3 regions of the Shewanella sp. ECSMB14101 genome follow, and region 1 is predicted to be linked to each of the others. Evidence: predicted binding sites of a transcription regulator. Region 1 holds the regulator's gene; each other region holds the start of a gene.

The links. Region 1 encodes NrdR, which represses ribonucleotide reductase genes. Its sites were predicted from a motif close to AAACACNANATNTNGTGTTT; they were not measured.
Region 2: a site for NrdR is predicted at 2,072-2,091, ahead of nrdA (class 1a ribonucleoside-diphosphate reductase subunit alpha). Genes of this name have one in related genera too.
Region 3: a site for NrdR is predicted at 2,403-2,422, ahead of nrdD (anaerobic ribonucleoside-triphosphate reductase). Genes of this name have one in related genera too.

What each region holds. Positions count from the first base shown of each region.
Region 1 is NZ_JSFF01000005.1:159,078-166,581, forward strand. It holds gene thiL (thiamine-phosphate kinase) at 1-243, opposite strand, end outside; gene nusB (transcription antitermination factor NusB) at 355-759, opposite strand; gene ribH (6,7-dimethyl-8-ribityllumazine synthase) at 774-1,250, opposite strand; gene ribBA (bifunctional 3,4-dihydroxy-2-butanone-4-phosphate synthase/GTP cyclohydrolase II) at 1,374-2,477, opposite strand; gene NY07_RS06850 (riboflavin synthase) at 2,560-3,225, opposite strand; gene ribD (bifunctional diaminohydroxyphosphoribosylaminopyrimidine deaminase/5-amino-6-(5-phosphoribosylamino)uracil reductase RibD) at 3,228-4,379, opposite strand; gene nrdR (transcriptional regulator NrdR) at 4,434-4,904, opposite strand; gene glyA (serine hydroxymethyltransferase) at 5,030-6,283, opposite strand; gene NY07_RS19525 (hypothetical protein) at 6,525-6,668, opposite strand; gene ettA (energy-dependent translational throttle protein EttA) at 6,900-7,504, shown strand, end outside.
Region 2 is NZ_JSFF01000028.1:28,299-35,802, reverse strand. It holds gene nrdA (class 1a ribonucleoside-diphosphate reductase subunit alpha) at 1-1,936, opposite strand, end outside; gene NY07_RS16810 (HAD family hydrolase) at 2,415-3,077, opposite strand; gene ubiG (bifunctional 2-polyprenyl-6-hydroxyphenol methylase/3-demethylubiquinol 3-O-methyltransferase UbiG) at 3,100-3,816, opposite strand; gene gyrA (DNA gyrase subunit A) at 4,131-6,758, shown strand; gene serC (3-phosphoserine/phosphohydroxythreonine transaminase) at 6,894-7,504, shown strand, end outside.
Region 3 is NZ_JSFF01000001.1:554,170-561,673, forward strand. It holds gene NY07_RS02385 (DEAD/DEAH box helicase) at 1-254, opposite strand, end outside; gene rssA (patatin-like phospholipase RssA) at 472-1,419, shown strand; gene NY07_RS02395 (hypothetical protein) at 1,505-2,203, shown strand; gene nrdD (anaerobic ribonucleoside-triphosphate reductase) at 2,454-4,571, shown strand; gene nrdG (anaerobic ribonucleoside-triphosphate reductase-activating protein) at 4,668-5,153, shown strand; gene NY07_RS02410 (YibL family ribosome-associated protein) at 5,301-5,657, shown strand; gene ribA (GTP cyclohydrolase II) at 5,898-6,515, shown strand; gene NY07_RS02420 (VF530 family DNA-binding protein) at 6,800-7,144, opposite strand; gene NY07_RS02425 (S8 family serine peptidase) at 7,243-7,504, opposite strand, start outside.

The sequences.
Region 1 (7,504 bases):
GGGCTCAGCCCCCATAGAAGCTAAGTCTGACAGGTTAACCGCCAGCGCCTTATAACCCAATGCCTTGGCAGGCATGTCTGCATAAAAGTGCACATTTTCAACCAAGGTATCACAAGAGATGGCTATCGCCTTGTTCTCGGCAGGCTGGACGAGGGCGCAGTCATCACCAATACCAAGATGAACGTCCCGGCGGGTCTGACCAAGGTTGGCAAAGAAATGATCTATTAGTTTAAACTCTTTCACAGTCTTAAGAACCATAGTAAGGGTTAATCAGCTAGCACACTTTTTGACGAGGGAGGTGTCGAGGCTAAACCTGTACATAAAAAACGGCATCCTGGGACGCCGTTTACTGTATCACTTTTTAGCGACTATCTTGTCGAGAATGCCGTTAACGAACTTGTGACCATCTTCAGCCCCGAAGGCCTTAGCTAGTTCAATCGCCTCGTTAATCGCCACCTTGTAAGGTACATCCTTACGGAAAGTCAGCTCATAGGCAGCAATGCGCAGCACTGCTTTCTCGATAGGCGAAACCTCATCGAATGGGCGCTCGAGGTGAGGGATAATCAACTCATCCAACTGAGCCGATTTAGTCGTGGTGCCTGATAGCAATTCACGGAAATAGCTAACGTCGACACCATCGATCTTCTGCTCGGTGAGAAATTCATGCTCCACATCGGCAACATTATTACCGCTTAGCTGCCATGAATAGATAGCTTGTACCGCTAAACGACGGGCTTTACGGCGCTCTGAAGGTTTCATTTTGGTTCCTAATCTTACAACTGCTGTTCTAGTTCTTGCAGAACATTGACCATCTCTAACAGACCAAGTGCCGCTTCGCCGCCCTTGTTACCTGCTTTAGTACCAGAACGCTCGATAGCTTGTTCAATGGTATCTGTGGTCAAAACACCGAATGACACAGGAAGATCGAACTCAAGCGCTACCTGAGCCAATCCCTTGTTACATTCGCCTGCAACAAAATCAAAGTGTGGCGTGCCACCACGGATCACGGCGCCCAGCGCTATGATGCCGTCAAATTTACCGCTTGCTGCAACACGACGTGCCGCAAGTGGCAGCTCTACGGCACCAGGTACACGAACAACAGTAATGTTGTCATCGGCAACCTGACCGAAGCGCTTCAATGTATCCACCGCGCCTTCTAGCAGACTCTCAACCACGAAGCTGTTAAAACGTGATACCACGATTGCCACTTTGGCATTTTTCGACTCGATATTACCTTGAACTACGTTCATTTATCTTACCTAAATTAGCTTAACAAACCCGGCACGGGAAAAAAGAGGCGGTATAATACCACAGCCTACGGCGTTGATCCCCATGCAATTTATATCAAATAGGTGAAATCCTATCCGAGTGAATTATTCTGCAATATATTCAGTAACTTCTAAACCGAAGCCCGATAGTGAATGATAACGCTTAGGCGAGCTGAGCAGACGCATACTGGTGACACCAACATCGGCCAGGATCTGCGATCCCACACCCACTTGGCGTGAAGTGCCCTGCCACTGAGCTGGCGCTGCCGCCTCGCCCTTATCTTCAGCTTCAAAGGCTTTTACCTTAGCAACCAACTCTTCGTTACTCTGCTGATGACCAAGTACTACTAGCACGCCGCCTTCTTCGGCAATACGCGCCATGGCTTTTTCCAGCGGCCAGCTGCGCTTCTCATCACGCTCTGAATGCAACAAATCATTAAAAGTGTTTTGCAGATGCACACGCACCAAGGCATTAGGCTGTACTTCGCCCTTCACCAACACATAGTGCAACTGGTTATCTATGGTGTCGCGGTAAGTGATCATATCAAACTCACCGAAACGAGTCGGTAGCTTGCACTTGGCCTCACGCACCACTGTGGTTTCTTTGGTGTTACGGTATTCAATCAGGTCCGCAATGGTGCCTATCTTAAGGCCATGCTTCTCGGCAAACACCTCAAGATCTGGGCGACGGGCCATGGTGCCATCTTCATTAAGGATCTCAACGATCACGGCCGACGGCTCATGACCAGCCAAACGAGCCAGGTCGCAACCGGCCTCGGTATGACCAGCGCGGATCAGTACTCCGCCCTCTTGGGCCATCAGTGGGAAAATATGCCCTGGCTGCACGATATCAGATGGCTTAGCATCACGGGCGACCGCCGCCTGAACGGTGACGGCTCTGTCATGGGCAGAGATACCCGTGGTCACACCTTCAGCCGCCTCGATAGACACGGTGAAGTTAGTGGAGAACTGAGCATTGTTGTTAGTTACCATCAGCGGCAGGTTAAGCTGCTCGCAGCGGGCCTTGGTCATGGTCTGACAGATGAGGCCGCGGCCATAGGTGGCCATAAAATTGATCGCCTCGGGCGTCACCAGGTTGGCGGCCATGATCAAATCGCCTTCGTTCTCTCTATCTTCGTCATCCATCAAGATAACCATCTTACCCAGACGGATATCTTCGATAATCGCTTCTATACTGTGTAGTGCCATTGTTAGACCTTGAATTGTTAGACCTTGAAATATTTTTATAGTAGGAGTTATTTAATCTGCTATTGGCTGGGATTGCCAGCGTCTATCTTAAAAAGCCGGAGCGAGCTAACAGATCCATAGTGACTGCTGAGCTTTTGGCTGGATTTTCCTCTGCCGACTGAAAACTTAGTAAGCGCTCCAAATGCCGGGCGATCAGATCCACCTCGATATTGACCCTGTCACCCGCCTTAAGATCGATGAGTGTCGTTTCGCTGGCGGTATGGGGCACTATGGTCAAACGAAAACGCTCACCATCAACCTCGTTTACTGTCAGGCTGACGCCATCTATGGTGATAGAACCTTTATGGGCGATATAGCGCGCCAATCCCTTAGGCGGGGTCAACCAGAATTCGATCGCCTTGCCGCGATACTGTCTGTCATCCACGTTGGCCACACCATCGACATGACCACTCACCATATGGCCACCAAGACGCGTTGTGGGGGTAACCGCCTTTTCCAGATTAACCTTTTGTCCCACCTGATAGTGAGCAAAGCCGGTAAGCGCAACGGTTTCGGCAGAAATATCCGCCACATAGCCATCGGCCATCTGCTCAACCACGGTCAGACACACGCCGTTGGTCGCTATGCTGTCGCCCAGCTTAACGTCACTTAAGTCCAGCTTGCCGCTAGCCACCGTCAGGCGAATATCATCGCCGCGACGTTCAATTTTTCTCAGGCTGCCTACAGCCTCAATTATCCCAGTAAACATGACTAACTACTCTTATCGCTAGGTAAATGATTGTGACTCAATTGAAAGGTAAAACGTCTATCGGCTCCAACGCGCCTTTCATCGCAAAGCTTTAGGGCAGGCAACTGCGCCATCTCAGTATAGTCTGGCAATGCCAATAGATTTCGCCCATGGCCACCTAAGATTTTCGGTGCCTGATACAACACCAACTCATCGGCAAGCCCTTGTGCCATAAAGGCGCCGGCCAGGGTCGCCCCGGCCTCGACCATCACACTGTTGACCTGAGTGCCCAGATGTTCAAGCAGCGCCTTTAACGGCACCTGTCCATTATCGCTCGGCAGTTGCAACTGACTCACCTGCTCAGGCCAGGCGCTCACCACGGCGTCAGGATAGGGCTGGCAGCTCACCAGTAGCACGGGCGAATCTGTGTCAAACAGCTTAGGCTTAGCCCCGAGGCGCGCGCGAGAATCGAGCACGACTCTCAGTGGCTGACGAATGTCGGCATCGGTTAGTTGCTCACCCAAGCCGCCCAGCTCCTGATGGCGAACATTAAGACTTGGGTCATCGGCCAGTACCGTCTCTATGCCGGTCACGACGGCATCAAAACGGGCGCGCATACGCTGCACATCACGGCGCGCCTCTGAACCTGTTATCCATTTAGAGACGCCGTTAGAGAGCGCCGTCTTGCCATCGAGACTCGCCGCCAGCTTGATGCTGACCCAAGGGAGGCCGGTACGCATACGTTTCATGAAACCTGGGTTGAGGGCGGCGGCATCTTCTTGTTGCAAGCCAACCTCGACCTGAATGCCAGCCTCTTCAAGCATCTTGATGCCACGGCCAGAAACTTGGGGGTTGGGATCGGTTACCGCCACCACGACGCGGGCCACTTGAGCCTTTATCAGCGCCTCGGCGCAGGGCGGTGTTCGCCCATAATGGCTGCAAGGCTCTAGGGTCACATAGGCGGTGGCACCTTTAGCTTTTTCACCTGCCATGCGCAGGGCATGCACCTCGGCGTGGGGACCACCAGCGGCGATATGAAAACCTTCACCCACCAGGGTTTCCCCTTGTACGATCACACAGCCGACATTGGGATTGGGGCTTGTGGTGTATTGCCCCTTGCGGGCCAATTGGATGGCGCGCGCCATCATCTGGGAATCAAATTTGGACCAAGCCATGTGTCGCTCGCCATCTCGTCAGAAAAAGGGGGAAGCCCCAGATACGCATTTGTCCTACTTGGCCGGTTTGGCCTTATCGTTTTGCAACTTGGCAATCGCCTCGCCAAATTCGGACACATCTTCGAAAGCGCGGTATACAGAGGCAAAGCGGATATAAGCCACCTTATCGAGATTCACCAGATGATCCATCATCAGGTTACCTATCATCTTAGAGGTCACCTCACGCTCGCCTGTGGCTCTCAGGGTCGATTTAATCTTGCTCAGCGCCTGCTCTATCTCATCCATGGACACTGGGCGCTTCTCTACCGCCCTCAGCATACCTCCGCGTAACTTATCTTCATCGAAGGGTTGGCGACTACCGTCTTGTTTAATCACTCTGGGCATCACCAGTTCGGCGCCTTCGAAGGTGGTAAATCTTTCATGGCAAAGCAGACACTCGCGGCGACGACGTACTTGATGACCATCGGCCACCAGACGAGAATCGATCACCTTAGTGTCGGTTGCGCTGCAAAACGGACAATGCATTGAGCCTCCAGCAAATGCTAATCAGTATCTCAGAGAGTTTTCCCTTGCAATAGATACAAAAATGGCCGCTACTAATATTAACATCAGTAGCGGCCATCGAAGTTTACCCGATTTAACCCTTAAGGTTAACCGTAAACAGGGTACTTAGCGCACAATTCAAGCACCTGGTTCTTCACGCGCTCGATAGTGGCTTCATTGCTGATGTCATCGAGAATGTCACAGATCCAGTTAGTCAGCTCAACCGCTTCAGCTTCTTTGAAGCCGCGACGAGTGATGGCTGGAGAACCGATACGCAGACCTGAAGTCACGAAAGGTGAGCGTGGGTCATTAGGTACTGAGTTCTTGTTTACCGTGATGTTGGCACGGCCCAGCGCCGCATCAGCATCTTTACCTGTGATATCTTTAGCGATCAGATCCAGCAGGAACAAGTGGTTTTCTGTGCCGCCAGATACTACATCGAAACCACGCTCGATGAAGGTATTAGCCATCGCCTTAGCGTTCACAACGACTTGCTGTTGATATTCCTTGAACTCAGGAGACAGCGCTTCTTTAAAGGCTACCGCCTTACCGGCGATAACGTGCATCAATGGACCACCCTGACCACCAGGGAATACCGCAGAGTTCAGCTTCTTGTACAGGTCTTCGTCATTCGCCGCAGACAAAATGATACCGCCGCGAGGACCGGCTAGGGTCTTATGGGTAGTAGAAGTTACCACGTGTGCATGTGGCACAGGGTTTGGATAAACACCGGCGGCGATCAGGCCAGCAACGTGTGCCATATCGACAAACAGGTAAGCACCAATCTTGTCGGCGATTTCACGCATACGTGCCCAATCGACGATGCCAGAATAGGCAGAGAAACCACCAATCATCATCTTAGGCTTGTGCTCAAGGGCCAGACGCTCCATCTCGTCGTAGTCTATCTTGCCAGACTCGTCGATACCGTAAGGAACAATGTTGTATAGCTTACCAGAGAAGTTAACCGGAGAGCCGTGAGTCAGGTGACCGCCGTGAGCCAGGTTCATACCCAGTACGGTATCGCCTGGTTGCAGTAGTGCCATGTAAACTGCGCTGTTGGCTTGTGAGCCGGAGTGAGGCTGAACGTTGGCGTATGTCGCGCCAAACAGTTCCTTGGCACGTTCGATGGCCAGGTTTTCAACGATGTCAACATGCTCACAACCGCCATAGTAACGCTTGCCAGGATAGCCTTCGGCGTACTTGTTGGTCAGCTGAGAACCTTGAGCCTCCATCACGCGAGGAGAAGTATAGTTCTCCGAAGCGATAAGCTCGATGTGCTCTTCTTGACGACGAGTCTCTTCCTGGATCGCTTGAAACAGTTGCGGATCAAAGTCAGCGATGTTCATCTCTTTTTTCAGCATTGGTCACTCCAGCTGTGAAAGTCTTATAAGGTAGGGTTGCGCGGTATTCTACAGTGCATTCGATCACAATCCCAGCATTTGCGACATGAAAATAGTTGCGATTAAGACTGAGAAATGCTCATCAAATTGGCCCTTAAGGCAAAATAACGCCACTGACGCCTTGTTTTGCAACAATTACTCTTTGATGCGGGATAAAAAGGCGCGATTACAGCCTTTTGTACGAAAACACTGTTTTGAAAACTTAACAACAAAGCTGGTCACTAACGGCCATTTCGTCTGCGTAATGGTCAACAAGTTGCAGCCAACAGCCTTGCTCGCGGCCATCGACCTCTCTTAAGCGATATGCGTATCTATGCAGCAGCTTGCTCAGCTGCAATGGTTTCATTCACCACGCAGTTTCAGGCCCAAGTTGTGGTGAATAGTCAACGCCAATTAAACGCGAACTCATTTCATTAATCGCCGTGTTATTACGTCCTGATGAACAAATGCGGCATTGAGGCTCGAAACAAAAGTTTGCCGCCATCGAATCAGGCACTAAAGCCGTCAAAAATCCGATTTAAGTTCAAACTCGATTGCAGTAGAATTGCCCCCATTGTTTCGTCAGTGAGTAAATTTTATGGCTCAGTTTGTATACAGCATGCTACGCGTGGGCAAGATAGTCCCGCCCAAGAAGCAGATCCTCAAAGATATTTCCTTAAGCTTTTTCCCCGGCGCTAAGATTGGTGTCTTGGGCCTCAACGGCTCGGGTAAATCCACCTTACTGCGCATCATGGCCGGTATCGATACCGAAATTGAGGGTGAAGCGCGTCCGATGCAAGATCTTAAGATAGGTTACCTGCCTCAGGAGCCTAAGCTAGATCCGAATCAAACCGTACGTGAAGCCATCGAAGAGGCCGTCAGCGAGGCCAAAAACGCCCTGACCCGTCTCGATGAAGTCTACGCCCTGTACGCCGAGCCTGATGCTGACTTCGATGCACTGGCCAAAGAGCAGGGAGAACTGGAAGCCATCATTCAGGCACAGGATGCCCATAACCTTGACAACATTCTTGAGCGCGCCGCCAACGCCCTGCGTCTGCCAGACTGGGACGAGAAGATTGAGGTACTCTCAGGGGGTGAACGTCGCCGTGTCGCCATCTGCCGTCTGCTGCTAGAAAAGCCAGACATGCTGCTACTGGACGAGCCGACCAACCACTTGGATGCAGAGTCTGTGGCCTGGCTTGA
Region 2 (7,504 bases), on a different contig from region 1:
CTTTAACACTGATCAAGCCGCGTGGTGGCTCGATACCGTTAGTGGCGTTAGAGATCTGCGAAGAGGTCTCAGATGGCATCAGTGCAGATAGAGTAGAGTTACGCAGGCCGTGAGTCTTAATCTCCTCACGTAGCGCGTCCCAATCCATGTGCAGAGGTTCGTCACAGATCTTGTCCAGGTCCCGCTTATAGGTATCGATTGGCAGGATACCCTTAGCGTAATTGGTTTCGTGGAAGGCTGGACATGCACCTTTCTCTTTCGCTAGGTTCATCGATGCCTTCAGCAGATAATACTGTATAGCTTCGAAAGTCTTATGGGTGATGCCGTTGGCGCTGCCGTCTGAGTAACGTACGCCTTCTTTAGCCAAGTAGTTGGCAAAGTTAATCACGCCTATGCCCAAGGTACGACGGTTCATCGAGCCTTTGTGCGCCGAAATGATGGGATAGTCTTGGTAATCAAGCAGACTATCGAGTGCGCGCACCGCTAGATCTGACAGGTTTTCCAGCTCATCTAGGCTTTTTATCGCACCCAGGTTGAGGGCCGACAGAGTACAAAGTGCAATCTCTCCATCAGGATCGTCGATGTTGTTCAGTGGCTTAGTCGGCAGTGCTATCTCTAGACAGAGGTTTGACTGACGAACGGGCGCAACCTTGGAATCAAACGGACTGTGGGTATTACAGTGATCGACGTTCTGGATGTAGATACGACCGGTTGAGGCACGCTCCTGCATCATTAGTGAAAACAACTCGACAGCCTTGATCTGCTTCTTACGAATGCTCTCATCTTGCTCATATTGAAGGTACAGACGTTCGAATTCTGCCTGATCTTCAAAAAAGGCATCATATAGGCCTGGTACGTCAGATGGACTGAACAGGGTGATCATGCCGCCTTGGATCAGACGCTGATACATGAGCTTGTTAAGCTGCACGCCATAATCTAAGTGACGAATACGGTTATCATCGACACCGCGGTTGTTCTTCAATACCAGCAGCGATTCTACTTCAAGGTGCCACATAGGGTAGAAGAGGGTCGCTGCGCCGCCGCGAACGCCACCTTGTGAGCAAGACTTTACTGCGGTCTGGAAATACTTATAGAAAGGTAAACAACCCGTGTGGAAGGCTTCACCACCACGAATTGGACTACCTAAGGCGCGAATACGGCCAGCATTGACCCCGATACCTGCACGCTGTGATACATACTTCACGATAGATGAAGCAGTAGCATTGATTGAATCCAGGCTGTCTCCACACTCGATCAATACGCAGGAGCTAAACTGACGCGTAGGTGTACGCACGCCGGCCATGATAGGCGTAGGTAGCGAGATCTTAAAGGTAGAGGTCGCGTCATAGAAATCTTTCACATACTGAAGACGCGTTTCTTTGGGGTAGTCAGCGAACAGACAGGCCGCCACCAGAATATAGAGGAACTGAGCGCTCTCATAAACTTCGTGGGTGACGCGGTTTTGTACCAGATACTTGCCTTCTAGCTGCTTCACGGCGGCGTAAGAGAAGTTCATATCTCGCCAATGATCGATATAGCTGTCTAGCAGGTCAAGTTCGTCGCGGCTATAGTCGTTCAGAATATGCGTGTCATACTTACCCATCTCCACCAGTCTTACGACATGATCATAAAGCTTTGGCGGCTCAAACTGGCCAAAGGCTTTTTTACGCAGGTGGAAGATTGCCAGGCGCGCAGAGAGGAACTGATAATCCGGCGACTCAGGAGAGATCAGATCGGCTGCAGCCTTAATAATGGTTTCATGAATCGCTTCGGTTGGGATCCCATCATAAAACTGAAGGTGAGAACGTAATTCGACTTCTGATACTGAGACGTTATTCAGTCCTTTGGCCGCCCAAGTGATCACTCGGTGGATCTTATCGAGATCGATAGTTTCACGTTCGCCACTGCGCTTTGTGACTTGCATATTGCTGTTCATTGAAGATAAGCCTTGAATTAAATATCGCTATGGGTGAGCTGAGATGTTCACCCTACGTTTCCATGTAAAAACAATCGAAGATGTTAAAAAAGTACCTGAGCACTACAGCTGTTCTAGTGGCTTCGACCGCTGACCATACACAATATATGGTGTTTTTTATTTGATAGGATACAAGATAGTGAGGTTGGTGCGATATTGCAAGCGGGTTTTTAGGGGACAAGTTGTGGATATCTTGGGGGTAACGCATGGGGTTAGTAACGGCTTACCTTTAACCCTTGTTTTCAATTACGATAGCCTGGTTAGGTCAACTTTTAGGCGACTGATTTGTTGTGTCGCGAAAGCTAAAATATTGCTCAGATCCTTGGGATCGATCGCCGTTGAAAAAGGATCTTAATCACATCCATAAGTTCAGATTTGGACAGACTCACACAACTGAAGAGGGTGATGTGCGATTTGTCACCTTTTACAGCGACTTACTCTACTTTAGCAATTCAATCACTTCTATTGGGGTGGTAAACCCATAATCATGGGGCCAGAGCTCTGCTTGGTCATTGTTTGCGATATAACCCCAATGGGCGATCCCACCGAGCATCTGACTGTTGCACGCCGCTTCAAGGTCGCGCCTGGCATCTCCAAGATAGAGTATGCGATTGCAGTGTACGTCAAGTTGCTGGGCCGCTAAGCGCATCGGAGCGGGATTAGGTTTGCTCTGGGTTGTCGAGTCACCACTAATAATCGCTGGCATTAAATGGGCCAGTTCGAGACGGTGAAGCAAGGGACGCGCAAAGCGTGCAGCCTTGTTGGTTACCACGCCAAAGGGAATGTCTAGCTCACAAAGGTGGGTAAGCAGGGGGGCTATACCGTCAAATAGCTGCGCTTGATCGCCATTGACCTGGTGATAATGGTGCAGCAGAGCTTGTTGAATTGCCGTCTTTTCCGCCTCATCAATGTGTGGCTCGGCGGCGTTCACCAGGGCAAGGCTGCCGTTAGAGGCGGCGTCTCTGACCTCTACCAAAGATTTAGTCGGATAGCCAAAGTCAGCCAGCGCCAAATTGAGCGCCTGAACAAGGTCGGGCGCCGTATCGACTAAGGTGCCGTCGAGATCGAACAGCACCCCTTTAATCAATTCTGGCTTAGTCATTCCGGCTTTAATTATTCCGGTTTTAGTCATCAAGTTGCTTAACCGTGGCTATCATATAGTTGACATCCAGGCTCTTGGTATAACGAAAGATATCGGTCAGCGGGTTATAGGTAATGCCAGTCGCATCAGTGCATTCTAGATCCACCTTTTCGGCCATACCTATCAACTCGGCAGGTTTTATGTACTTCTTATGGTCATGTGTGCCGACAGGCAACATCTTTAATAGGTACTCAGCGCCAATAACCGTTTCAACATAGGCTCTTAGATTACGGTTAATGGTTGAGAAGAATACACAGCCGCCGGGCTTTACCATATCGCTACAAGCTTTGATCACAGATGCTGGGTTGGGCACATGCTCTAACATCTCCATGCAGGTCACCACATCATACAAACCTTGATGGCTGTCTCTGTGATGCTCTGCGGTAGTCTGAATATAGTTGATCTCAACCCCTGTTTCTAAGGCATGGAGTTTCGCCACATCAAGGGGCTCGGCGCCCATATCAATTCCGTCTACCTTGGCACCAAGACGTGCCATGCTTTCAGAGAGAATCCCGCCGCCACAGCCAACATCCAGCACTGACTTGCCAAACAAGCCACCAACTGTCTGATCGATAAAATTCAACCTTAAGGGGTTTAGCTTATGAATAGGCTTAAATTCCCCTTCGGGATCCCACCAGGTAGCAGCCATCTTTTCAAATTTTGCAATTTCTTGTGGATCAACGTTGACATTGTGAGTCACAGATTGGTTAGGCACGGTCAAACCTCTGAAGGGGAAAGAATGTTAGGGCTATTATACTCATAGCCTTAGATAAACAAAGGAGATCCCATCGAAAATCTAACCGCTGGGGTGAGATTGCTGTTAAAGCGTTCATCTAAAGCTAAATCGAGCAGGCTTTACTGCGCTAATCAGATATTTGGCGGGAAATTTCAATAGGGTCTAGCGCCTTTAAATATCTGTGTTAGAATGCCAAATCACGTTTTCAGGCTTGACGATATATTGCCTGGTTTTTAAGCAGTATTTTGTCAGCTAAATTTCAAGGGATCGAGCAGTTTATGACTGATCTGGCTTCATCTATAACACCAATTAATATTGAAGACGAATTAAAGAATTCATATTTAGATTACGCCATGAGCGTGATCGTTGGCCGAGCGTTACCCGATGTACGCGATGGCTTAAAGCCGGTTCATCGCCGCGTACTCTTTGCGATGAACGAGTTGAAGAACGATTGGAACAAGCCTTACAAGAAGTCGGCACGTGTTGTCGGTGACGTGATAGGTAAATATCACCCCCATGGCGACTCGGCGGTGTATGACACTATCGTGCGTATGGCGCAGCCTTTCTCAATGCGTTACACCTTAGTCGATGGCCAGGGTAACTTTGGTTCGGTCGATGGTGACGCTGCAGCGGCTATGCGTTATACCGAAATTCGTATGGATAAGTTAGCCCATCAGTTACTGGCTGACTTAGAAAAGGAAACCGTCGATTATGTGCCTAACTATGACGGCACTGAGCAGATCCCGGCCGTATTGCCCACCCGTATTCCAGCCCTGTTAGTTAACGGCTCATCGGGCATTGCCGTGGGTATGGCAACAAACATTCCCCCTCATAACCTATCAGAAGTGATCTCTGGCTGTTTGGCGCTTATCGATGAGCCAAGCCTGTCAATTGAGCAGCTGATGGAGCATATTCCAGGTCCAGACTTCCCAACAGCCGCTATCGTTAATGGCCGTAAGGGGATAGAAGATGCTTATAAGACTGGTCGCGGTAAAGCGGTTATGCGCGCCCGTGCTTCAGTCGAAACCGAAGATAATGGTCGTGAGCGGATTATCGTTACCGAGATCCCTTATCAGGTTAACAAGGCTCGACTGATCGAAAAGATTGCCGAACTGGTTAAAGATAAGAAGATTGAAGGCATTAGCGGTCTGCGCGATGAGTCTGATAAAGACGGTATGCGCATCGTTATAGAAGTGAAGCGTGGTGAAGTGGGTGAGGTGATCCTCAACAACCTTTACGCTCAGACGCAGTTACAAACCTCTTTCGGTATCAACATGGTGGCGTTGACCAATGGTCAACCTAAGCTATTCAACCTTAAAGAGATGCTGGAATGCTTTATTCTTCACCGTCGTGAAGTGGTAACGCGTCGTACAGTATTTGAATTGCGTAAAGCCCGTGATCGAGCCCATATCCTTGAAGCACTAGCCATTGCGCTGGCTAATATCGATCCTATCATCGCGCTGATCAAGGCATCGCCGACACCAGCCGAAGCTAAAGTGAAGTTGATCGAGCAAGGTTGGGCACTTGGCAATGTACAGGGCATGCTTGAAAAAGCGGGCGATGACGCCGCGCGTCCAGAATGGTTAGCCCCTGAGTATGGTATTCGTGATGGACTTTACTTCCTGACCGAGCAACAAGCACAGGCTATCTTGGACCTGCGTCTGCACAAGCTGACCGGTCTGGAACATGAGAAGATCCTAGGCGAATACGAAGAGTTACTCGAACTTATCGCCGCGCTGCTTTATATCCTGCGCAGTCCAGAGCGCTTGATGGAAGTGATTAAAGAAGAACTTCAGGAAGTGCTGGAAAACTTCGGTGATGAGCGCCGCACCGAGCTGAATGCTTCGGCGGTGGATATCAGTCTTGAAGATCTGATTAACGAAGAAGATGTAGTTGTAACCCTATCACACCTGGGTTATGCCAAGTATCAACCGCTTAGCGATTACCAGGCACAGCGCCGTGGTGGTAAGGGTAAGGCGGCGACTAAGGTCAAAGACGAAGATTTCGTCGAAAAACTGCTAGTTGCTAACACTCATGACACCATCTTGTGTTTCTCTGACTTTGGTAAGATGTATTGGTTGAAAGTGTATCAACTGCCGCTGGCAAGCCGTCAAGCGCGTGGTCGTCCAATCATTAACCTGCTACCGCTCGCTGAAGGCGAACGTATTACCGCTATTTTGCCGGTCCGCGATTATGACGCCGATAAGTATGTGATCATGGCGACCTCTCACGGCACTGTGAAGAAGACATCCCTTGAGCAGTACTCTCGTCCAAGAGCAAACGGTATTATTGCCGTTAACCTTAAAGATGGTGATCAGCTGATCGGTGTTGATATCACCAACGGTGATAATGAAGTCATGCTCTTCTCTAACGAAGGCAAGGTGGTTCGCTTTAGTGAAGATCAGGTTCGTGGCATGGGCCGTACGGCAACAGGTGTCCGCGGTATCAAGCTCGAAGATGGTCAGACAGTGGTATCACTCATTGTGCCTAAGAACGATGGCGATATTCTTACCGTGACTGAAAATGGTTATGGTAAGCGTACTGAGCTATCTGAATACCCAGCGAAGAGTCGTGCAACTAAGGGCGTTGTCTCTATCAAGGTCAGTGAACGTAACGGCGCCGTAGTTGGTGCTGTACAAGTTCAGGAAAACGATGAGATCATGCTGATCAGCGACAAAGGTACTCTGGTTCGAACTCCGGCAACGGGCGTATCGAGCATTGGTCGTAACACCCAAGGGGTGACCATTATCCGTACCTCGGCCGATGAAACTGTAGTTGGTTTGCAGCGTATCGATGAGATCCAAGACGACACCGAATACGACGAAGAGGGTAATCCTATCCTTGACGAGACGGTCGATGAAACACAGGCTCCTGGCGATACGCCAGAGGCTGAGCCTACCGAATAAGGTTTAGGTATATAAACGGGCGTCCTTTTGGACGCTCGTTTTGTTTTAGCAAGTAAAACACCAACAAATGATAAAACATTAAGTGGCACCTTATCTGACGCAATGCCGTTGACAATAAACGCAAAGGAGAAAGAAGTGAGCGCGACATATAATTTCTGTGCAGGGCCGGCCATGTTGCCGCAACCCGTGATGCAAAAGGCACAAAAGGAGTTATTAGATTGGAATGGGCAGGGCGTCTCCGTGATGGAGATCAGTCATCGCAGTAAGGAGTTTATCGCGCTTACCGAGCAGGCCGAGGCTGACATCAGAGAACTGATGAATATTCCGAGTAACTACCATGTGCTCTTTATGCATGGTGGGGGGCGTGGTCAGTTTGCTGCTGTTGTGAATAACTTTTTAGGTGAAGCCGGGCGAGCCCTTTACTTAGTTGATGGGAGCTGGTCATCGGCAGCTGTCGATGAAGCCAGAAAGTTAGCCGGTGATGAACAGATAGACACCCTGAATATCGTTGAAAAAGACAATAATATCAGTAGGATTGTATTGCCTAATTTAGAAGGAATAGAGCAAGACTATCGCTACCTGCACTACTGTCCGAATGAGACGGTAGATGGCATCGAAATTTTTGATGAGATTAACTCGCCTTGGCCGATTGTTGCCGATATGTCGTCGAATATTATGTCTCGTGAGATTGACGTTAGCCGCTATGGATTGATCTATGCTGGCGCACAGAAAAACATCGGCCCATC
Region 3 (7,504 bases), on a different contig from region 1:
AGTTCGCGCGTCGGCAACAGGATCAGTACCCTGGGATCGCGCTTAGTTAACGCCTTGGTGGAGATGACTCGTTGCATTGCCGGCAACAAGAAGGCGAGGGTCTTGCCAGAGCCTGTCTTTGAGGATGCCATGAGATCTCTTCCCGATAAGCCGACGGGAATCGATTGCGTTTGGATCTCGGTCGGCGTGTCGATGCCCATATGTTCAAGGCTGGTCAATAGACGTTTATCGAGTGAAAAATCTGAAAATTGCAATGCTGTGCTCCAAAATAACCATAGGGGCGCATTATACATCGCCGTGAACGATTCAGCCATCGACTTGAGGCGCCAGGATTGTGTTGTCGGGTCGATGACAAATATTTGTGCCGATCAGGCTGCTTGGTGGCTGACTTTGGCTTATGATGAAAAATGAACTCAGTTAAGGTCGGCAAACAGAGATTTGCCAACTATCCCAGGGAGTATTAAAGAGAGTATGGCGAATATCGGCATAGCGCTGGGCAGCGGTGCGGCAAAAGGGTGGGCACATATTGGTGTGCTTAAAGAGCTAGCAAGTATGGGAGTGTTACCCAATAAGGTCGCGGGCTGTTCTATTGGCGCCGTGGTGGGGGCAGCCTATGCGCAAGATAATCTGGATGATCTTGAGGCCTGGGTCAGCAGCTTTTCCAGCTGGGATGTGTTGGGGCTGATGGATCTGAGTTGGCGCAAAGGAGGCTTAATCGGTGGCGAGAAGGTGTTTGATGTGATGCAGCAGCATATCGGCAACCTGGATATCGAGCAGATGCAGATGCCGTTTGCGGCGGTGGCGACCGATCTTTATACCGGTCAGGAGATCTGGTTTAAACAGGGGAACTTGCGCCACGCGGTCAGGGCCTCCTGTTCTATGCCGGGAATTTTGCCACCGGCCAGGGTCGGCGATCGTTGGTTGGTCGATGGCGCAGTGGTTAACCCTGTGCCTGTGTCTGTCAGTCGGGCCATGGGGGTCGATCTTGTGATTGCGGTGGATCTTAATGCCCACCGAAAGGCACGTGTTCAGCAACTGCCGGTGGCTATCTCATCAGATGTTAAACCTAGCCCGGCCGAGCAGATCAAAGCCGACAAAGAGTTGGAGAGCGGCTTTATGGATCTGTTGGCAAGGGGCCGAGAGTATGTCACTGGCCTAACCGATAAATTTTCGTTAGGCAATCGCAGTGAGCCTGGGATGTTAGCCGTGATGTCTCAGTCGATGGATATTTTAGAGCAGCGCCACAAGCGGGTGCGCCTGATGGGCGATCCGCCTGATATTCTCATTACCCCCAATGTGATGGAGATTGGCACCATGGAGTTTCACCGCGCCAGAGAAGCGATAGAAGCGGGTCAGGAGGCGGTGAAGCTGGTGGCACATATCATTCGCGCTCGTATCGATGAGCTTGAGGGCTCATAACCGCTTAATAGCCAGATAATCTAAACCATGGCCTGGTTTTTGCTGATTGCTTAGATAATTCTTAGCAGCAGTCGGAAAATTGACAATGAATTCAATTAGCCAGGCCATTAGCGGTTCACAAGCGAGTCTTATTGCCAACACCTATGGTCAGACGGACAAGGGTGTCGATGGTCATCTGTCGGGTGAAAAGGTGACCCTGTCGCACCAGGCGGCACAGACCCCGGAGCAGACGACTGGACCTGAGATTAAACAGGAAGAGGTTCGTTTTTCTGCCAGAGCGGCCAGGGCACAAAAGATTGATGCCATGGCGAAAGATTTCTTTGCCTCTGGTGAGTTTGGCCTGGGAGACATTCCTAAGTTGATCCAACGCCTGCATCAAGATGGCATCTTATCTGAAAGTCAGCTCTCCCGCCTTGGTCAGGCGGGGTTTGAGATCCCCAAGGCCGACGAAGCTCAGCCTAACTTACTTGAGTTTATTAACGCCCAGCGCAGTCAATTACAGGCAACTAAGCCAGACAGTGTTATGGTGTCTATTCTCGATGACGCTGAGTCCGTGCTTAAGCAGATGGATGGCTTAGATAGCCAGGGATTGAATCAAAAGGCCGCCAGGGTCTCGGCGCAGCTGTCGGTATTTGTGAATGGCGATCAGGCTATGACAGATGCCGACAGGTCGATGTGGCAGGGACTGAAATCGACCATGCAATTGGCCGCCTCGTCGGGAAGTTCGCAACAAGCTTCGGGGCAATTACAGCGTTATTTGGCGCTATCTAAACGAATTACGTAATTTATTCACAGCTTGTCCCATTTTTATCCCGTATCTAGCTTTGTTTGAGTGAGAGGTCAAGGCTAGTTTTGGCGATCAGTGGCCTGGTTGGCAGTAATCTTTTGTCGCAAAATTCCATCGGTAAATTCATGATCTGGATCAAGGTACTTGTTCGCAACTTGTAGCTTAATGCGCTACATATTGTGTTCATCGACTATATTGACACTATATATGGTGTTAGTTTGGCCGTTACTTGAGGAGATATTGAACAATGCCAGTGGTTATTAAGCGGGATGGTTACCGCACGCCTTTTGACGAAACAAGGATTCGAGATGCTGTGATCGCAGCAGCTAATTCGGCAGGTATTGATGATGTTGCCTATGCCACGGCCGTGGCCCAACAAGTACGTCAGTCGGTGGCGGAATTTGACAAAGTTGATATTCACGATCTGCAAGATGCGGTCGAAAATCAGCTGATGGAAGGTCCCTATAAGCAACTTGCCAGGGTCTATATCGAGTATCGTCACGACAGAGATGTTCACCGTGAGCTGAGCAGCCGCCTTAATCGTGATATTCGTGGCTTGGTGGAGCAGAGTAATGCCAGTCTGCTCAACGAAAATGCCAACAAAGACTCTAAGGTTATCCCAACCCAGCGCGATCTATTGGCGGGCATTGTGGCTAAACACTATGCCACCCGTCATATTCTGCCAAGGGATGTGGTTTCTGCCCATGAAGCGGGTGAGATCCATTATCACGATCTCGACTATGCGCCATTTTTCCCCATGTTTAACTGCATGTTGATCGATCTGGCCGGTATGCTGACCCATGGGTTTAAAATGGGCAACGCCGAGATTGAAACCCCTAAGTCTATCTCTACCGCCACGGCGGTGACGGCGCAGATCATCGCCCAGGTGGCCAGCCATATCTATGGCGGCACCACCATCAACCGTATCGATGAGGTGCTGGCGCCTTTCGTGGCCAAGAGTTACGACAAGCATTACCAGGTGGCACTGACCTGGGGTATCACTGATGCCAAAGCGTTTGCCACGGCGCAGACAGAGAAAGAGTGTCACGATGCCTTCCAGTCGTTGGAATATGAGGTCAACACCCTGCATACCGCCAACGGCCAGACACCTTTTGTCACCTTTGGTTTTGGCCTGGGGACTTCATGGGAGTCACGCCTTATCCAATCTTCTATGATGAAGGTGCGTATGACGGGTCTAGGTAAGAACCGTAAAACCGCAGTTTTCCCTAAGTTGGTGTTTGCGATTCGAGACGGCATCAATCATAAGGCGGGCGACTGTAATTATGACATCAAGCAGATGGCGCTTAAGTGTGCGTCTATGCGCATGTATCCCGATATTCTCAACTACGAGCAGGTTGAGAAGGTCACAGGTTCCTTTAAGACGCCTATGGGTTGTCGCAGCTTCTTGGGTACCTATGAAGAAGAGGGTGAGTTGGTACACGAAGGGCGCAATAACTTAGGGGTGGTCAGCCTGAACCTGCCTCGAATCGCAATCGAGGCGCAAGGAGATGAGGCGCGCTTCTATCAGTTACTCGATCAGCGTTTAATCGTTGCTCGCCGCGCCTTGGATACCCGTATCGAACGTCTGCAAGGCGTTAAGGCTCGGGTTGCACCTATTTTATATATGGAAGGGGCCTGTGGCGTGCGTCTGCGCGCCGATGATGAGATCAGCCAGATCTTCAAGAATGGCCGTGCATCCATCTCTCTGGGCTATATCGGCCTCCATGAGAGCATCAATGCCCTTTATGGCAATGATACCCATGTGTATGACAGCGAGGAGCTGAGGGCGAAGGCGATTGCCATCATCGAGTATCTTAAGGCGGCGACCGTGCGCTGGCGTGAAGAGTCAGGTTATGGCTTTAGCCTCTACAGCACACCGAGTGAAAATCTGTGTAGTCGTTTCTGTAAGCTAGATACCAAGGCCTTTGGCGTGATCGATGGCGTGACAGATCGCGGCTATTACACCAACAGTTTCCACTTGGATGTAGAGAAGAAGGTTAACCCTTACGATAAGCTGGATTTCGAGCAGCCCTATCCAGCGCTCACCAGTGGTGGTTTCATCTGCTATGGCGAGTACCCCAATATGCAAAATAATATTGAGGCGCTGGAAGATGTCTGGGACTACAGCTATAGCCGCGTGCCTTACTATGGGACCAATACACCTATCGATGAGTGCTACGACTGTGGCTTCACCGGCGAGTTTAGCTGTACCAGTAAGGGCTTTACCTGTCCTAAATGCGGTAACCATGAGCCGAGCAGGGTTTCAGTGACCCGCCGGGTATGCGGCTATCTCGGTAGTCCTGATGCCAGACCCTTCAACTATGGTAAGCAGGAAGAGGTGAAGCGCAGGGTGAAGCACCTCTAATGAGGTGACTGCACCTTAGTTAAAGGTGCTGTGGCTAGGTGAAACTCAAGATAGCAAGGTGCCTATAGGCTCTTGCTATCTTTGTGTGAGGCATACATGAATTATCATCAATATTTTCCCATCGATGTGGTGAACGGCCCCGGCACCAGGGTGACCCTGTTTGTGTCTGGCTGTGAGCATCAATGCCGCGGCTGTTACAACCAATCGACCTGGAATCCCTGCTCGGGTCACCTCTTTGATCAGGCGATGATTGAGCAGGTGATTAAGGATTTGAACGATACCCGTATCAAGCGCCGTGGGTTGTCGCTCTCTGGAGGGGATCCGTTATACCCTCAGAACTTGGACGATATCCTGGCCTTGGTGCAAAGGGTAAAAAATGAGTGCCCTGGCAAAGATATCTGGCTATGGACGGGTTATACCTTAGATGAGCTCACGCCTGCTCAGCGGGCGGTGATCGCCTACGTGGATGTGTTGGTGGACGGTAAGTTTGAGCAATCGCTGGCCGATCCCAGTTTGGTTTTTCGTGGCAGCAGTAATCAGGTGATCCACTATCTTAGCGATAATCATGAGTTTAAGGCTTAAGTCATTTAATGGCACAGTCTGTCTTTGGGCATGATGACTTGTCCGCTTCTTCCCCATTAGTGGTATAATGTTCGCCAATTTTGCAGATGCAGCCTATTTTTAGCTAAGGGCTGCATTTGTATTTTAGCTAGATTTTAAGGCAAGTTAATGAATTTAAAGCAAGAGTTACAGCAATTGAACGATCGTCTCGACAAGTATCGCCGCAAGTTAGATGCGGCTGAAAAACGTGGTGATCAGGCGGTGATTTTGCAGTTTAAGCAAGAGATCAATGCGGTAACTAAGCAAATTACCCACGTCAAGCAGCAGCAAAGCCGCCAACTGAACAAAAAAGGCTCAGAGGTGAGTGAGCTGGCTTTTAGTCGCGCGCTCACTAAGGCGGAGCAGGCCGATATGGGTAAGCTTAAGCGTTCGGTGAAAGGCTTGGTGGTGGTTCATCCTATGACGGCGTTAGGGCGTCAGATGGGACTCACTCAGGTAACGGGCTACGCACCTAAGGCTTTTTAAGCTAAAGCAATGATAAATTTGATGCTGGCGTGAGCGACTTCATAGCCTTGACGCCAGTCAAAGCGTATCCTTATGAGCCAAAGTGGTTGCGGTGAAGCAATAACCGATTTCAACACTCGGGTATTTCACTGTTAGGCAAAAACACATAGAATGCTCGGTCTGAGAAAGGGGAGAATCCCTCCACCTTATTATTCTTCTTTATTCGTGTCTCAGACTAGAGCGAGTTGTAAAGGTTATTTCATGTCGATTAAGTATGTCGCCACCTCTAAGCTTCCCACCCCTTGGGGAGTATTTGCCATGCACGGTTTCGAAGATACAGAGACGGGCAAAGAACATGTGGCGCTCACCTTTGGCGAGTTAGACGCAAACCAGCCTATGCTTGGACGTATTCATTCCGAATGTCTTACTGGCGATGCGCTGTTTAGCTTGCGCTGTGACTGCGGCTTTCAGCTGCAAACCGCCATGCAAAATATTGCCGAGGCAGGCCAAGGCTTTATTCTTTATCTGCGACAGGAAGGTCGTGGCATAGGCCTGCTTAATAAGATCCGTGCCTATGAGTTGCAAGATCAAGGCGCCAATACGGTAGAAGCTAATGAACGTCTGGGCTTTGCTGCCGATATGCGCAAGTATGACATGATCAAACCTATGCTGGAGAAGATTGGTGTGCAGCAAGTGAAGCTGATGACCAATAATCCGCGTAAGGTAAAGGCGATGAAGGAGTTAGGTATTGCCGTTATAGAGCGAGTTCCGCTGCAGGTGGGTAAGAATCGTTATAACGAGGCCTATCTTAAGACTAAATCGACCGAGCTGGGTCATATGATGTCTGAATATCACTTTACCGAAGGTCATCAAGACTAGCCTAATTCTCTGGTCAGCGCCGTGACACTCTCGCGGCGTGATGAGATGTGTCTTTATGCTCTTAACTGAGCTTTCGTTTTACGCCGTGACATCAGCTGCCTAGCGATGACTACCTGCTCTTGAAACGGTTTACCTTGCAGCTCGGCGCTCAGGCAATCATTCCCTTGCAATGCCATGAGCTCTTGGTGTAGCGATTTTCTCTTAATGTCTGAATCTTCTTGTTTATCTCAGATCTTCTTATTTATCTCAGGCCTTCTATCTATGTTGTGATAAACCCTGAAAGATCACTCTTTGCTGCCCCAGATATGCTGATTAACATCCTTTTGCCCCTGACTGTCTGCTGTATCAACGCGTGGTGTCGCAGCAGGCGCTTGAGCGTCACGACCGGTCTCGCCTTTTAGGTGTGGCGGGATAGGCTCGCCTATCATCTTGAGGTAAAGGCGCTCGACTTTCTCTCTAGCCCATTGGGTCTTACGTAAAAATTTAAGACTGGATTTGATAGAAGGGTCGTGATTAAAACAGCGGATATCTATGCGTCTGCCCAACTCTTCCCAGCCGTAGTGATCGACAAGATCTGTGAGTAGGGTTTCTAGTTTGATGCCGTGTAGCGGATTGTTCGCCTGAGTCATGGTAAAGATTTCTAAAAAATTTGGGTCATTATATCAGTTTATTTTGGATGTTTTCGATAAAAAAGGGGACCCTGAGGTCCCCTTATATTGGCATTTGCTTACTGGAAGCTAAGTTCCCAAGCATCGATAGTGCCTGTATCACGACGGGCGCTGTCGACAGCCTTCAGTGTCCAGGTTCCGGCAGATTCAACGCCAGACATGTCCACTGTGTAGCTCTTAATAATGTTGTCAGCACTGCCGCCGCTGTTGTCGTGTAGTACGGCAACTTGACCGCTTGGACTATGCAGCTCAACCTGCAGGTCACCGATATAGGTATGGGTAATGTTAACCTTTACTGTGACAGTGCCAGAGTCGCCGCTA